2 regions of the Bradyrhizobium pachyrhizi genome follow, and region 1 is predicted to be linked to the other one. Evidence: riboswitches for the same ligand, from Rfam matches in the RefSeq annotation. Region 1 holds a riboswitch; the other holds the start of a gene.
The links. Region 1 has a riboswitch for ZMP and ZTP ahead of QA639_RS25765 (bifunctional 5,10-methylenetetrahydrofolate dehydrogenase/5,10-methenyltetrahydrofolate cyclohydrolase). Riboswitches for the same ligand answer to the same signal wherever they lie in the genome.
Positions count from the first base shown of each region.

Region 2: it holds a riboswitch for ZMP and ZTP, as region 1 does, so the genes downstream of both, QA639_RS23705 (serine hydroxymethyltransferase) here and QA639_RS25765 (bifunctional 5,10-methylenetetrahydrofolate dehydrogenase/5,10-methenyltetrahydrofolate cyclohydrolase) in region 1, are expected to answer to the same signal.

Region 1 is NZ_CP121667.1:5,452,164-5,459,649, forward strand. It holds gene QA639_RS25750 (hypothetical protein) at 1-15, opposite strand, end outside; gene QA639_RS25755 (zinc-ribbon domain containing protein) at 240-662, opposite strand; gene QA639_RS25760 (MaoC/PaaZ C-terminal domain-containing protein) at 884-1,336, opposite strand; gene QA639_RS25765 (bifunctional 5,10-methylenetetrahydrofolate dehydrogenase/5,10-methenyltetrahydrofolate cyclohydrolase) at 1,466-2,329, opposite strand; ZMP/ZTP riboswitch at 2,345-2,424, opposite strand; gene QA639_RS25770 (hypothetical protein) at 2,642-3,049, shown strand; gene QA639_RS25775 (hypothetical protein) at 3,170-3,697, opposite strand; gene QA639_RS25780 (hypothetical protein) at 3,913-4,548, opposite strand; gene QA639_RS25785 (VOC family protein) at 4,811-5,194, shown strand; gene QA639_RS25790 (hypothetical protein) at 5,210-5,641, opposite strand; gene QA639_RS25795 (GrlR family regulatory protein) at 5,879-6,229, shown strand; gene QA639_RS25800 (PAS domain S-box protein) at 6,331-7,486, opposite strand, start outside.
Region 2 is NZ_CP121667.1:5,045,671-5,053,156, forward strand. It holds gene QA639_RS23685 (sensor histidine kinase) at 1-257, shown strand, start outside; gene QA639_RS23690 (response regulator) at 254-916, shown strand; gene QA639_RS23695 (winged helix-turn-helix transcriptional regulator) at 1,127-1,819, shown strand; gene QA639_RS23700 (YybH family protein) at 1,921-2,367, shown strand; ZMP/ZTP riboswitch at 2,657-2,742, shown strand; gene QA639_RS23705 (serine hydroxymethyltransferase) at 2,779-4,050, shown strand; gene QA639_RS23710 (hypothetical protein) at 4,130-4,285, shown strand; gene QA639_RS23715 (HAD family hydrolase) at 4,885-5,517, shown strand; gene QA639_RS23720 (molybdopterin molybdotransferase MoeA) at 5,537-6,748, shown strand; gene lexA (transcriptional repressor LexA) at 6,992-7,486, shown strand, end outside.

The sequences.
Region 1 (7,486 bases):
GGAATTGAGTTTCATCCGCTGCTCCTTCTCGTTGGTTCCGGCCGCGATGGCTTCCTTGACAGGTTTCCTTGACAAGTTTTCCTTGGCTGGTTCCTCCCCGCCCGCACCCCACATCGGGGGCTTCAAGGTCTCGAACCGATCAGGCACCGAAACGTTCCGCACGCGCGACGCATTGACCGCCTGCGCAGCGGTTCCCCGCGTATCAGACGTGAAGTGCGACTCTGAAGTCACGCCCATCGCTACGAGACAGGAGGCTTCTTCCTTGCGAGCCCTTCCAGATGCACACGGCGCGCGGCGGATTTGCGCGCGCGCTCCTTGGTGCGGCAGGCCCGGCAGCGCACCGCCTTCATGAACACGTCGCCCTTGGCGGTCTCGTACCACCATTTCTGCTGCAACGGCGTCCAGACCTCGGCAACGCCACAGTCCTTGCAGATGAAAGGCTCGGGTCGATAGGTTCCGCGCAGCACAAAGTCGGGGGTCGAATAGCTGTTCGAGGGCGCCAGCGCGCTCGTCACCACGGCAACCTCGCCGCGCGCCAGCGCAATCCTGTACTCATGGAGACGGCGCTGTTCGGCGGCGCGCTGCGCCTGCATGCGGCGCCACTCCTCGGCCTTGCGCCGCTTGGCTTCGATCTCCCCGCGCTTCCGCTTGTTGCTCTTCACGCCCACATCCGTCCAGGCTGATACCCCACAGCGCGTAGCTGAACCAACTCCCGGGCAGCACGACCTCGTCGATGTTGACGTCATTGATGCGCTGCTGTTCTGCCGCCGGCTTGTCATAATTGCCGCAACATTGCGCGACGACAAGGTCGCGTGCGGGGAACGCGTAGAGGCGCTGACGGCCGTCCGAGGCGGATGACTTCGGAATGCCCCTCAGGCCGCGCCTATGCCCGCCCCTGCTCCGCCGGCCGCATGCGGATCAGCGCGTCGAGCACGAGGACAAGAACCGGGCGCTGCTCGTCGTTGACCAGCTCCGTCTTGAAGATCACGACAGCGTCGCGCCGCTCCGGCCTGATGGTGATCTTCTGGATCTGGGATTGGCCGGTGAGCGTGGCGCCGGGCCGAACCGGGCTCGGCAGGCGAATCTCGAAGCTCCGCCCGACGATCCCCGCCACCTTGGTCCAGATCGCCTCCACGACGAGCCGCTGATAGATCGCAATGGTGTTGAAGCCGCTTGCGATCAGTCCGCCGAACGGGCCTGACGCAGCCGCGACGGGATCGGCATGGATCGGCACCGGATCATATTTGCCGGCGAACTCCAGGATCTCGGCCTCGCCGATCGTGTAGCTGCCAAGCCTGAACGTCTGGCCCTCGGTGAGATCTTCCGCATACAGCATCGCGCGCCTCCATCTGTCGCGCGACGATAGACGAATGGTGCGGGCTTTCCATTACCCCGGACGTCATGAACTTCGTGCGCGATACGCGAGCGACACCCGCCGCTCGCATATCGCCGCAGGTATCCCGCGCTATTGCAGCCGGGCCGCCCTCGCCTTTGCGGCCTTCAGCGTGTTCTCCATCAGGCAGGCGATCGTCATCGGGCCGACGCCGCGCGGCACCGGCGTGATCGCACCGGCGACCTGCACCGCCTCGTCGAACGAGACGTCGCCGCACACCGCATAGCCGCCGTCCGGCTTCTCGACACGCGTGGTGCCGACGTCGATGACGATGGCCTGCGGCTTGATCCAGTCGCCGCGCACGAGGCCCGCCTTGCCCACCGCGCTCACCAGGATGTCGGCCTCGCGGCAGATCCTGCTGATGCCGCGGGTGTGGATATGGGTCTGGGTCACGGTCGCGTGCTCCTGCAGCAGCAGCGCGGCCATCGGCTTGCCGACGATGTTGGAGCTGCCGATCACCACGGCATGGGCGCCGGTGAGGTCCGGCAGGGTCGATTTGATCAGCCGGAGACAGCCGAGCGGCGTGCACGGCACCAGCGCATCGTCGCCGTGAAACAGCCGGCCGGCGTTCAGGGCGTGCAGGCCGTCGACGTCCTTGGCGGGATCGACCGCCGCCATCACGCGCAAGGCGTCGATATGCGCCGGCAACGGCAGCTGCACGAGGATGCCGTCGATATCGTCGCGCGCATTGAGCGCCTCTACTCCGGCAAGCAGATCGGCCTCGCTGGCATCATCCGGCAGGCGTGCGACCTCGCCGCGCAGGCCGAGCCGTCCGGCCATCCTGACCTTGCTCTGCACATAGATCTGGCTCGCCGGATCACAGCCGACCAGCACGACCGCAAGCCCCGGCGCGCGGGGCAGCCGGTCGAGTTCGCCAGCAATCTTGTCGATGACAATTTGGGCATGTGCATGCCCATCGAGAATGTTCGCCGTCATGGCACCTCCGTTTCGAAGCGGTGCCCAGGCGCGCGGCGTTCAGTCTCTGCGCTCCCCGATGGTGGTCCATCCAAGCGCCAGTCGCGCAGATGGCGTCGTCATAGCCGCCCCGCCGGGCAAAGGCAATTCACGCTCTCCCGCGGGTCGAGCGGCGACGAATTGCCCTCACTTTTGCCGGTGGATCGGTGCCGGGCGGGTCACCTCTGGGGGTAGGATTCGGGCAAGACTTGCGTTAAGTCTCGGCGCTTGCCGGGCTTTTCCGATCCCCGGCGCCATCCTTCCGGTCATCACGCCATTTCGGACATTTTCGACATGAGACATATCATCCTCGCGCTGGCGCTCTTCTGCCCGGCTGCCGCGCTTGCCCAAGGCACCACGCCGGCCCCCGCCGACGCCGACAAGCCGGCGGCGACCTCGCAGCCGATGGTCGGCGACAAGCCGCTGGTCCAGGTCGGCAAGAAGTCGGCCGCCAAGAAGGGCGAGAAGCCTGCTGCGCCCGGCAAGCCGCAATCGGTCGCCCAGAAGCTTCAAGCCTGTCAGGACATCGACGACGCCACCAAGGAGCGGCTGATCTGCTACGACGAGATCTTCAAGCCGCAGCCGAAGCCGAAAGCCGCCCCGGCCAAGGGCGTTAACGATTGCCGCTTCGTGAAGGAAGAGGACGAGCGGCTGACCTGCTACAACGGCTTCGCGGACAAGATTCCGCGCCTGCCGCGCTAAAGGTAGCGGGCGGCACTCGGACGCCTTCCCGCATCCGGCGAGGTGCCTGATCGCGGACGTGAAAATGCCGCCGCAAGTGTTTGCGGCGGCGGATCGATTGCCGGCTGCGGCAGCCTTTTCTTACCAAGTCCCGAAGCCGCCGAAGAAGCCCATGCGCTGCTGCTGCTGCGCGACGCGGTAAGGCTGATACATGCCGGGCTGCGCCAGCCGCATCGGCTGCTGGGGATGGGCATGGTAGCGCGCGACCTTGCGCTTCTTCGGCGCCTGAGGCTGGGCCTGCGCCGGTTGTTCAGCCGATTTTGCCTCAGCCGCGACCTTCTGCGCATCAGCCTTCTCCGGCGGAATGAACTGGGCGAACGTATTGCGGACGCGGGCTTGCGCCGACGCATCGCCCGTAGCCGACGGGACGGCCGCGGCGACCGCGTTGACCTGCGCTGGAACAATGGTCGGCAAATTGGTGTCGTAGACCACCCGCTCGGGCAATTTCTGGGTCGACTTGATGCGCACCATGGTCTTGTCGACACCCGACGACGACAGTCCCTGGGCCTGGCCGGCGACCACGGTCTCCTGCGGCACGATGGCATTGACGACGAAGAGCAGCGCGAGCAGCACTCCACCAACGAACAGGAAATAACGCGCCACAGGCATTTTGGTAGCTCCCCCCGCGCAGCAGGGCGCGGTTCATCTCGGCGCGACGACATCAGTCATCGCGCGGGCGATTTCATCGTCTGCGCATGATCACCCGGACGCTATCCGCGCTCCCGGGTCGGTCACTAACGGCTGGTTTATTAGTTAGTTCCGGCCCGGCCGTTACGGTTCACCCGGCAGGTCAATTTGCGGTCACTTTTTCGAGATGCCGGGAATTAAAGGCGGCTGGCCGTCACGACCGAGCATTTCGCCTTGTTTGCGTTAACGTTGACGAACCCGACCAACATCTGCGAGTAGGTCTTGCGGCTTTTCATGGCGATGGTGTCGGAGATCAGCCGCTTGCGCTCGGTCAGCGGCCGACCGTCCCGGCGGATGAAGGCGCAGGCGATCTCGATATCCTTGACGGCGAAATCATTGGCATTGCGCAGCGTCAGGGTGACCAGCGCCTTCGAACCCAGCCCGCCGCGCCGCCACGATTGCGAGGCGATCCGCAGCTTGTCCAGCGGCGACCTTTCAGCGCCGGGCCCGGACGGCTTGGCCTCCTCTGCTCCCTGTGGGGCGGCGGCAACGCCGACGGTAGTCGGCTCGTCCGCCGGTGCGGCCAGCGCATCCCTCGCGGTCTGATTTGTGATTTGGGCTGGTTGCGCGCCGGTCGGGGCATTCTGCGCGGTACGGATCATGGAGGACACCGGCCAAATATCCTGGTCTCCGGCGTCGCTCGGCTCGGGGAGCATGAACCATGCGGCGATCCCGGCGAGCGCAATCAGCGGCAGCAGCAGGCTGGCGTAGAAGCCCCCTTCACCGAGACGTCCGGCGGCCAACCTCCGAAACGACGCCAAGCCGATCCGCATCGTCGTGCCCTCACCCTGGCAGCCTGATCGGGCCGCCCCCCACACAGAGAGGAAGCCGCACCGCGCGGCTTCCGGGACGGCCGCAGGTCGAGCGGCCACGCGAAGACAATCGCTGACGGCCGCAATGGTTTCATTCCGGGACGACAATCTTGCGGCCGGCAGCACGGAGGGATGGCCTCACGGCCGGCCGCTCGCTAAGTTCGCGCCGCCCGAGAGCGAGTGCCGCGCGCCGAAGCGGCGCGAGAACAGCAAGGAGATCGCAATGCCTGTCGTCACCTGGGACCACGTCCACCTGCGCAGTCCCGATCCCGAGGCCACTGCGACCTGGCTGCGCGACATTCTCGGCGGCGAGATCATCCGCGGCCCCGGCCGCATCGACGTCCAACTCGGCGGTGCCAAGGTGTTCATTGCGGAGGTGACCCAGGGCGACGGCGTCAACGCCGCGCCGGTGACGCCCTATCAGGGGCTCGATCATTTCGGGCTCACGGTGAAGGAAATCGACGCGGTCGCGGCCGAGATCAAGGCCAAGGGCGTCGAATTCACCAAGGAGCCGACCACGATCCGTCCGGGCGTGCGGATCTGCTTCATCCGCGGTCCGCAGGGCATCTCGATCGAACTGCTCGAGCGCGACCAGAAATACGTCTGAGCCACGCGTGCGGCGCTAAGTCATGCTGCCGGGCATGAAGCAGCGGATCGTCACGCCCATGTAGCTGGGAATCGGCCAGACCATGGCGCGGCCGACCCGGTTGGGCTCGGTGACCACGGCCTCGTCGGGGACATCGATCCACGCCCCGTCGAGGCGCACACGATAGTGCCCGTCCTTGGATTCCCAGTCGACATCGCTGACCGCTGTACCGTCGGCATCCGAACAGCACGGCCCTTTGCCGCTGCGCAGGCCATCGAACCATTCCTTCAGCGGCGAATTGGCGTAGCGGCCGTCGGGATCGCGCGCCTGCGCGATTCGCATGGCCGCGACCAACACCAGCGTTATCAGCACGAGGGATACGATCATGTGGCCCGCATAGCGGGCCGGAGTTCCATTGAGCCTGCGAGGGCGTGCCCAATGGCCGCCGGATTCAATCCAGTCAGACATGTGTTTGCTCCAGCACTCACCGGCCAGTGCAACCAGAGCTATGCATTTCGCGGGCCACTTTGATTCGCGCGTACGGTCCGCTGTCATCGCGCCGTCACACTGCCTGGCAGGAACCGAGGGTGTCACCCGAACGCGGAACACCCGGGAATCAACCTGCCGCATTGCACGAGGTTGCTCGCTTTGGCATAAAAAACCAACTGGCTTGCCGTGGGCGCGGCGGCCAGCAATCGGGACATCATGAAGAACGGACTTTACTCAATTCACGTCACCCTGCTGGACGGTCGCGTCGGTAAGGGCAGCGGCGTCATTCTCTTCCGCGACGGCCAGATTCTGGGCGGCGACGCCTATCTTTACTACACCGGCAGCTACACGGTGAAGGGCGATGCCTTCAAGGGCGAAGTCCTTGTGCAACGCCACACGACGCCGCGCGACACCGACAACCCGCTGTTCGGCGGGCCCGCGCCCGTCGGCATCGGCGTCTCCGGCACCTTCACCGACACCCGCGGCACCATGAGTGGGACCGCGCTGGTCGGCAAGGCGAGCCTGATCTTCGGCGCCACGCTGCACAAGCTCGCGGATATCAATTAGCGGTTTGAAACTCGCTGCGAGATCCGTCATCCCCGCGCAAAGGCTTTGCGCGGGGATGACGGAACGAGAGCGAGCGCGCGGCTGGCCATTTCGCTTCGTGCCTACTCCGCGGCCTGCTCCAGCGGCGCGACGCGCGGCAGGATCATCTGGATGCGTGTGCCGTTGCCCGGCGCGGAATCCAGCGAGAGCCGGCCGCCGAGCCGCGTGGTGACGATGCTGTAGACGATGTGCAGGCCGAGCCCGGTGCCGCCCTGATCGCGCCGCGTCGTGAAGAACGGATCGAAGGCGCGGCGGCGCACGTCGAGACTCATGCCGCAGCCATTGTCGGCGAAGATCACCTCGACATTGTCGCCGCCTGCGGCGTGGACCTGGATCTCGACCTCGCCGGCCTTGCCGTCCGGGAACGCATGCGCGACCGCGTTGAGGAACAGATTGGTCAGCACCTGGCCATACGGTCCCGGATAGGAATTCATGATCAGGTTCGGCTCGCAATCGACATTGAGCGTCAGATTGTGCTTCCGCAGGCCGGGCCTCAGACTCATCACCACCTGCTCGGTGAGATCGCCGAGGTCGAAGGTGCGCTGGTCCGAATAGTTGCGGTCGGCGGCGACCTGCTTGAACGACTGGATCAGCTCCGCGGCGCGGTTGAGATTGGCGACGAGTTGCGAGGAGGCATCGCGCGCCGTGTTCAGGAAATCGTTGAGGCTGGAGCGGCGCAGGTCGCCGCGCTCGACCTGGGTGGCGAAATTCGCGGTCTTGCGCTCCAGCGCGGACGCCACCGTCAGGCTGATGCCGACGGGATTGTTGACCTCATGGGCGACGCCGGCCACCAGACGGCCGAGCGCGGCGAGCTTTTCGGCCTCGATCAGCGAATTCTGGGTTTCCCGCAGATTGCGCAACGCGGCCTCCGCGGAATCCCTTGCCTTGCGCATCTCCTGCTCGGAGCGCTTGCGCTCGCCGATGTCCAGCGCGACCGTGACGATGTTCTCGATCTCGCCTTGCGCATCGAGGATCGGCAGCTTGTTGACCAGCCATTGCCGCATGTTGCCGGCGACGTCCTTGTACTCCTCTTCATAGAAGCCGAGCTCGCGGCGCGCCGACAGGACGCGCTTGTCGTTTTCATCGGTCTTCGCCGCGCCATAGCGCGACATCAGCTCGCCTGTGGTCTGGCCGATCGCGTCCTGCGGCTCGATGCCGAAGATTCCTGCCATGTAGCGGTTCATCAGCACGTAGCGCAGGTCGCGGTCCTTGACGTTG
Region 2 (7,486 bases), 410 kb from region 1:
TGCGCGAGCCGCCGCCCGGCGGCGGCGACAGCACGATCGTGCTCGCGATCGACGATGACGGCCAGCCCGGCGATCCCGATCCCAAAGGCGATCCCCAGCTCAGATCCGGCCTCGGCCTGCTCGGCATGCGCGAACGGGTCGCCGCGCTGGGCGGGCGGCTCAGCTTCGAGACCGGACAGCCCAGCGGCTCCTCGCTCCGCGTCATCGTTCCCGTCGCCGCCAGCCGAGAAGCCGCACAGGTGGAGCGCGCGGCATGAGCCACGCTGCGCGAACCATCATGCTCGTCGACGACCACGCCGTCGTGCGGGAGGGCTACCGGGCGATGCTGCAGAAGCAGCCGGGCCTCTGCGTCGTCGCCGAAGCCTCCGACGGCGTCGAGGCCTATCGCCTCTACAAGGAGACCGGGCCCGACCTCGTCATCATGGACCTGTCGATGCCCGGCATCGGCGGCATCGAGGCCATCCGCCGCCTCCGGCGGTGGGACAGGCGCGCAAAAATCCTGGTGTTCACCATGCACCAGAACGCGGCCTTTGCCGTGCAGGCGATCCGCGCCGGCGCGAGCGGCTATGTCACCAAGACCAGCCCGCCGGAGACGCTGGTGCACGCCGTGATGGATGCGCTGTCGGGCAAGATCGCGATCAGCCCGGATATCGACCACGAGCTCGCGCTCAGCCACCTTGCCGGCGAGACCAAGGCGGCCGACCTCCTGACCGCGCGGGAATTCGAGGTGCTGCGGATGCTGCTCGCGGAAAACACCACCGAGGAGATCGCCGAGGCGCTGCACCTCAGCCCCAAGACGGTCGCGAACCTGCATTCCCTGATCAAGGACAAGCTCGGCGTCGGCACCGATATCGAGCTGGTCCGCCTCGCGCTGCGGCAAGGCATCCTGACGCAGATCGATCTCGGCGAACGCTGAGCCCGCGGTGGCACCAGCCAGGCCGCGTACTGGCAAATCGAGCCGCATCTGCCTTCGGGCAAACCGAACATCGAGCCGGCATCGTCGAATGGCCGAGTCTCGAGAAAATCGCGTAACAGACGTCCAGGACAGCCTCGATGCTGGCTCGTCTGGGACATAGTCCAGAACCTGGACTACCTTGGTGGCCCTCGTGATGCTAAAGTTCTCGTCATGAAAGGCTATGGATCATTTTGCCCCGTAGCCAAAGCTGCGGAAATTCTCACGGAGCGGTGGACCCCGCTCCTGCTCCGCGAACTGTTGCTGGGGTCCCACCACTTCAACCAGCTTCGCCGCGGCATCCCGCAGATGTCGCCGACCCTCCTCTCCAAGCGCCTGCAAACGCTAGAAGAAGCCGGGCTAATCTCACGCAGATCAGGCGATAACGGGCATTGGGAGTACCATCCAACCCAGGCAGCCAGGGAAGCCAGGCCAATTATCGATGCAATGGGCTATTGGGGCCACAAATGGGCTCGCAGCCAGCTCACACCCAACGAACTTCACGCGGGCCGGCTCATGTGGAATATGCGCCGTTCGTTCGATCTAAGGCACATTCCATGCGACTTCGTTCTGTACATCGAGATTGCGGACGCTCGGCCGAAGCGCTGGTGGTTTGTTGTGAAGAAGGAGGAAGCCGATCTTTGCTGGGATGACCCCGGCTTCGAGGTCGATATCAGCCTCTATGCGAGTCTGCTGACGCTCGTGCAGATTTTCGTAGACGAGATGCCGCTGCTACGGGCGCGTGAGCTCGGCAAAATCGAGATCGACGGTCCCAGGCATCTTGTGAACAGCATGCGGGCTTGGTTCCCACGCAGCAAATATGCCGATGAGGCGCCGGCGGCCGCAGATCGAGTCTCAGCCAGTTGAGGATATCCAGTCCACTTTCTGGACTAGTGGTTCTGCTTGCCTCGGCTATAGCGTTTGCGAATGCGCTCCCGCGCTAAGCATCTCAGCTAAAGGAGGCAAAGATGAGCCGCCCTTCTCTTCTTTCATGCACCCTGTTGTTGATCTTTACTTGTACTTGCGTCAGTCCCGCAGGGGCAGCCCCACCTGCCGACGAACTTTCCTCGGCGGCTGCCAAATGGGATGCCGCCATCAACAACGCAGACTTCGATGCCCTGTTACCGTTGTATGCCGCTGACGCCAGATTGATGCCGCCTGGTGCGCAGCCAGTCACCGGCCCTTTGGCAATCCGTAATTTCTTTGCCGGGCGGGGAAGAAGCGTCAGAGATCACAAGGTTGAGCTGCTCGATGTGTTGCCCATGGGAAACTACGCCTACACCACCTCGCATTTCACGGCCACGCTAGTAGTAAATGAGAAGGCGGCGCCAATTTCTGGCAGCACCGTGAGACTGCTTGAACGCCAACCCGACGGGCAGTGGAAGATAAAGTCTCATATCTTCGTCAAGGAATAGATTCGCGGGTGCCACAGCCACACGGTCAGCCACCCCGCAAGCCTGACGGGCCGCAAGTGACGGATGGTCATGCGCCTTATTGGCCCTCAGCCGAAGACGGCATTGATCATCGGGACATCGGTTCATTGGGTAAGCCGGACGTCCCTCGGTTTGGTCGCCATTGCCGTGGCTGTCGCCAGATGTTCGATCTCGCCCAACGCTGGGCCCGCGGCGACGCCCGCGATCAACCCTTGCGAGCCCGCCGGGGATTGGATAGCCTTCTGCTCGCGATGAGCTTCGCAGGCTCATTCGCCCCTCGCGCGACTGGCGAGCTTACGTGGAATTGACCACGGTGAAGCGCGAAGGGTTCCAACGCCGTTCGCCTGGGCAACCCGTTCAGCTGATGATCCAGCGTCTTAGGGAGCCCGGACCATGCCGTCATTCCGCAATGAACTCCATCTCAACGATTTGGAAGTTGCCCTTGCGCTCGAGGGCGAAGAGCGCCGCCAGCAAGACGGCGTCGAGCTGATTCCGTCGGAGAACTACACCTATCCCGAGGTTCTCGAGCTACTGGGATCGGTGTTCACCAACAAGTATTCCGAGGGCTATCCGGGACGCCGCTATTACGGCGGCCAGGAATTTACCGACCAGATAGAGAACCTTGCCCGACAGCGCGCTTGCGCGCTGTTCCGCGCCGAGCATGCCAACGTTCAGCCTCTGTCCGGATCGCCAATGAACCAGGCCGTGTATCTCGGCCTGCTGCAGCCCGGCGATACGATCTTGGCGATGGACCTGTCACACGGCGGCCATCTCACCCATGGCGCACCGGTGTCGCATATGGGGCGGCTCTTCAACTTCGCCCGCTACAAGACGCAGCCGTCAAACGGCGGCGCCATCGATTTCGATGAGCTCCGCGCCATGGCCCGGAACGTCCGCCCGAAGCTGGTGCTGTGCGGCTACAGCTCTTATCCGCGCGATCTGGATTATGCGTCCTTCAAGAGCATCGCCGATGAGGTGGGTGCACTGACCATGGCCGACGTCAGCCATTACGGCGGCCTGATCGCCGGCAACGCCTTGCGCAATCCGCTCGATGCGGGTTTCGACGTGATGACGACGACATCGCACAAGACGCTTCGCGGGCCGCGCGGCGGCATCGTTCTCTGTCGCCGGGAGTTCGCCGGCAAGATCGACGCGTCGGTGTTCCCGGGTTTGCAGGGAGGTCCGCACATGAACGTCGTGGCCGGAACCGCGGTCACGCTGAAGAAGGCATCGACGCCCGATTTTCACGCCTATGCAAAGCTGGTCATGCGCAACGCGAAGGTCCTGGCCGAAGCGTTGATGGAACACGGCATGACGTTGATCACCGGCGGAACCGACAATCACATGATGGTCGTGGATACGGTGGCCAGCGTCGGCCTGGACGGCGGCGCGGCCGAGAACATCCTCGACGCCGTCGGGGTCACCGCAAACAAGCAGATCATTCCCGACGATCCGCGTCCGCCGCTCAAGCCGAGCGGCATTCGCCTCGGGACACCGGCGGCGACCACGCGCGGCATGGGCGAGCCCGAAATGCGCCTCATCGCCGAACTCATTGCGGAGTCCCTCCGGTCGAAGGGAGATGCAGCGGTCGTCAAGCGATTGAGGTCGAACAGCGTCGAGATGTGCCGCGCCTTCCCCGTTCCGGGGATCGCGCCGCCCTCATAGGCGGCCGACCCACGTTCCGTTCGTCGCGTCACTCGGCAGGTCGTGAAGGTTCCCGGGGGAAGGACCGGAACGGAAATTGATGCTGTTCGTTGGACCGCATGATCTCGAAGACGGAGCGTCCAACGCCGTGAACCGGAAAACCTTGCAAGCACGCTCGGAACAGGCGCTCGTCGTCATCATTCTCAGCACCGGTGCGCTGATCGGTTACCTCGGCCTGGCGCTGTCCAGGATGTGAGAGCTACGCCCGGCGGGCACCAAAGCCGCCGGCGGGCATGCAGGCATCAAGTCGCTTGGTGCTGGCGCCCTGAAAGTTCGCGCGCGCGCCACTGAGTTGCTCGAAGTGGCAAACCCCCGCAGCAAAATTAGAGGGTGAATCGAAGAGCAAAGCTCGGACAAATCATGTCGCGAGAATGCGGATGTTTGACGCACAAGCGACAACACACTCGGCGTCGTCCCGGCGAAGGCCGGGACCATTACCCCAAATCTCAATTGTTGCGCGAGCTGGGGCCACGATCCCGTTCCTGATCAAATGCGGTGGTTATGGGTCCCGGCCCCCGTGCGCAATTGCGCACTAGGCCGGGACGACGGCGGTGGATATGGCGCGAGCTGGAGTTCTTTCTTCCTTCTGGAAGGGTAGCAAATCACGCCTTCCACTTCGCCGCGGCCTCTCGGCTCAAGCACAAGCGTCTCTGGAATACTGGATCACCCGCTTGCGCGCGGGTGATGACACCCGCGCGTGCATGGACGACGGCGCGCTTAACGCCCGTCGCACACCTGCCGCACAAATCGAGGACATTGCCGCCCGCCCGCAATTCTCGTACACGGTTTCACGCAATGACCTCGCAATTCACTCCCAACTCCGTCGACGTGCTGCTGTTCGATATCGGCCGCGTCGTGCTCGACATCAACTTTGACAAGGTGATGGCGCACTGGGCGCAGCATGCCGGCTGTGCGCCCGCCGAGCTCGCCACGCGCTTTGTCGTCGACGACAGTTTCAAGCATCACGAGATCGGCCGGATCGACGACGCGGCGTTCTTCGAAAGCCTGCGCCGGACGCTCGGCATCAACATCACGGACGCCCAGTTCCTCGAAGGCTGGAATGCGATCTTCACCGGCGAGATGCCGGGCATCGCCCCGCTGGTCGCGGCGGCCGCCAGGCAAATGCCGCTTTACGCCTTCTCCAACACCAATCCGGCCCATGTCGCGCATTTCTCGGTCACCCATGCCGAGCTGCTCAGCCATTTCCGCAACGTCTTCCTGTCGTCGAGCATCGGCTTCCGCAAACCCGACGCCGAGGCCTATGATCATGTGGTAAAAGCCATCGGCGTGCCGGCGTCGCGGATCCTGTTCTTCGACGACCTGGCCGCCAATATCGAAGGTGCGCGGGCGCGCGGCCTTCATGCTATCCACGTGACATCGACGGATGACGTGGCAAGGGCTTTGACCGCACTTGGTATTGAACATTAGGAATTGAGGAGCTCTGAGCGTGGCCCTGATGCCGGTTGCCGATGCCCTGTCCGCCGTCCTCGCCGGCGCCGAACCGCTGCCGGAGGAGATGGTCGCGCTCGATGCCGCCTACCACCGCACGCTTGCGCACGACCTCGCGGCGCTGCGCACCCAGCCGCCGCAGCCGATGTCGGCGATGGACGGCTATGCGGTGCGCGCCGCCGATGCGGCCGATCTAAAGGCCCGGCTCAAGGTGATCGGCGAAGTCGCCGCCGGCCGGCCGTTCGAGCGGACGGTCGGCGCCGGCGAGGCGGTGCGGATCTTCACCGGCGGCGTGATCCCGAGCGGCGCCGACGCCGTGATCATCCAGGAAGACACCGCCGTCGACGGCGACCACATCACGATCTCGGAGGCCGCCAGCGTCGGGCGGCACATCCGCCAGGCCGGGGTCGACTTCCGTGAGGGCGAGGTGCTGCTCGCCGGCGGCAGCCGCCTGTCCGACCGCGCGCTGTCGCTGGCGGCCGCCATGAACTATCCGGAACTGACGGTGCGCCGCCGCCCGAAGGTCGCGGTGCTGGCGACCGGCGACGAGCTGGTGATGCCGGGCTCGCAGCCCGGTCCCGGCCAGATCGTCTATTCCAACGGCTACGCGCTGCGGGCGCTGGCGCGCGCCGAAGGCGCCGAGACCGTCGACCTCGGCGTTGCCGCCGACACGGTGGAGGCGACCACGGCCGGCATCCGCCGGGCACGCGAGGCCGGCGCCGATATCCTCATCACGACAGGCGGCGCCTCGGTCGGCGACCACGATCTCGTCAAGCGGTCGCTGGAAGCCGAGGGCGTCGAGATGGCGTTCTGGCGGATTGCGATGCGGCCCGGCAAGCCGATGATGCACGGCCGGCTCGGCGCGATGCGGGTGATCGGCCTGCCCGGCAATCCGGTGTCGTCCTATGTCTGCGCCTTCCTGTTCCTGGTGCCGTTGATTCGGGCGCTGAGCGGCCGGAAAGTGATTCATCATCGCCGCGCAAGCGCCCTGCTCGGCCGCGACCTCGCCGCCAACGACCAGCGCGAGGACTATCTGCGTGCGCGTCTCGAAGCGCGCGAGGACGGCACGCTGGTCGCAACCCCGGTGACGCAGCAGGACTCGTCGCTGCTCGGGAATCTCGCTGCGGCACGGGCGCTTCTCGTGCGTCCGCCGTTTGCGGCGGCTGCCGTCAAAGGCAGCGAATGCGAAATTCTGACACTGCCCGAATAGGGTTTTCGCGCCCCGCCGATTGTGCGTTGCCCGACACGTTCACCGGAAATTAAGTGGTTGCGGAACACATATCGAACATATAGTGTCCGTTCATGATTTGTTTCGAGTACTGGTGTCTACAATCGGGAAGCCGCGTGGAAGCAGGTGCATTGAGCACATGCTCCTGAGGTCAGGCCCGGCCTGCAGGCCCCACCAGAAGAGTCTCGGAATCGAACGACGCTATCAACCGGGGGAATACTCGAGATGCTCACGCGCAAACAGTACGAACTACTGCGTTTCATCAATGAACGTTTGAAAGAGGCCGGCGTACCGCCCTCCTTCGACGAGATGAAGGATGCGCTCGACCTGCGCTCGAAGTCCGGTATCCACCGCCTGATCACTGCGCTGGAGGAGCGCGGCTTCATCCGCCGCCTGCCGAACCGCGCCCGCGCCATCGAGGTCATCAAGCTGCCCGAACTCTCGGCCGGCGCCGGCAACGGTCGCCGCGGCTTCACGCCCAGTGTCATCGAAGGCACCCTCGGCCGGCGCGCCAGCACGCCGCCGATTGCCGAGGACGACGGCAACCGTCCAGTCGCGGTCCCCGTGATGGGCCGGATCGCCGCCGGTACGCCGATCGAGGCGCTGCAGACCCGCAGCCACACCATCAGCGTGCCGCCCGACATGCTCGGCGCCGGCGAGCACTATGCGCTCGAGGTGCGCGGCGACTCGATGGTCGATGCCGGCATCCTCGACGGCGAC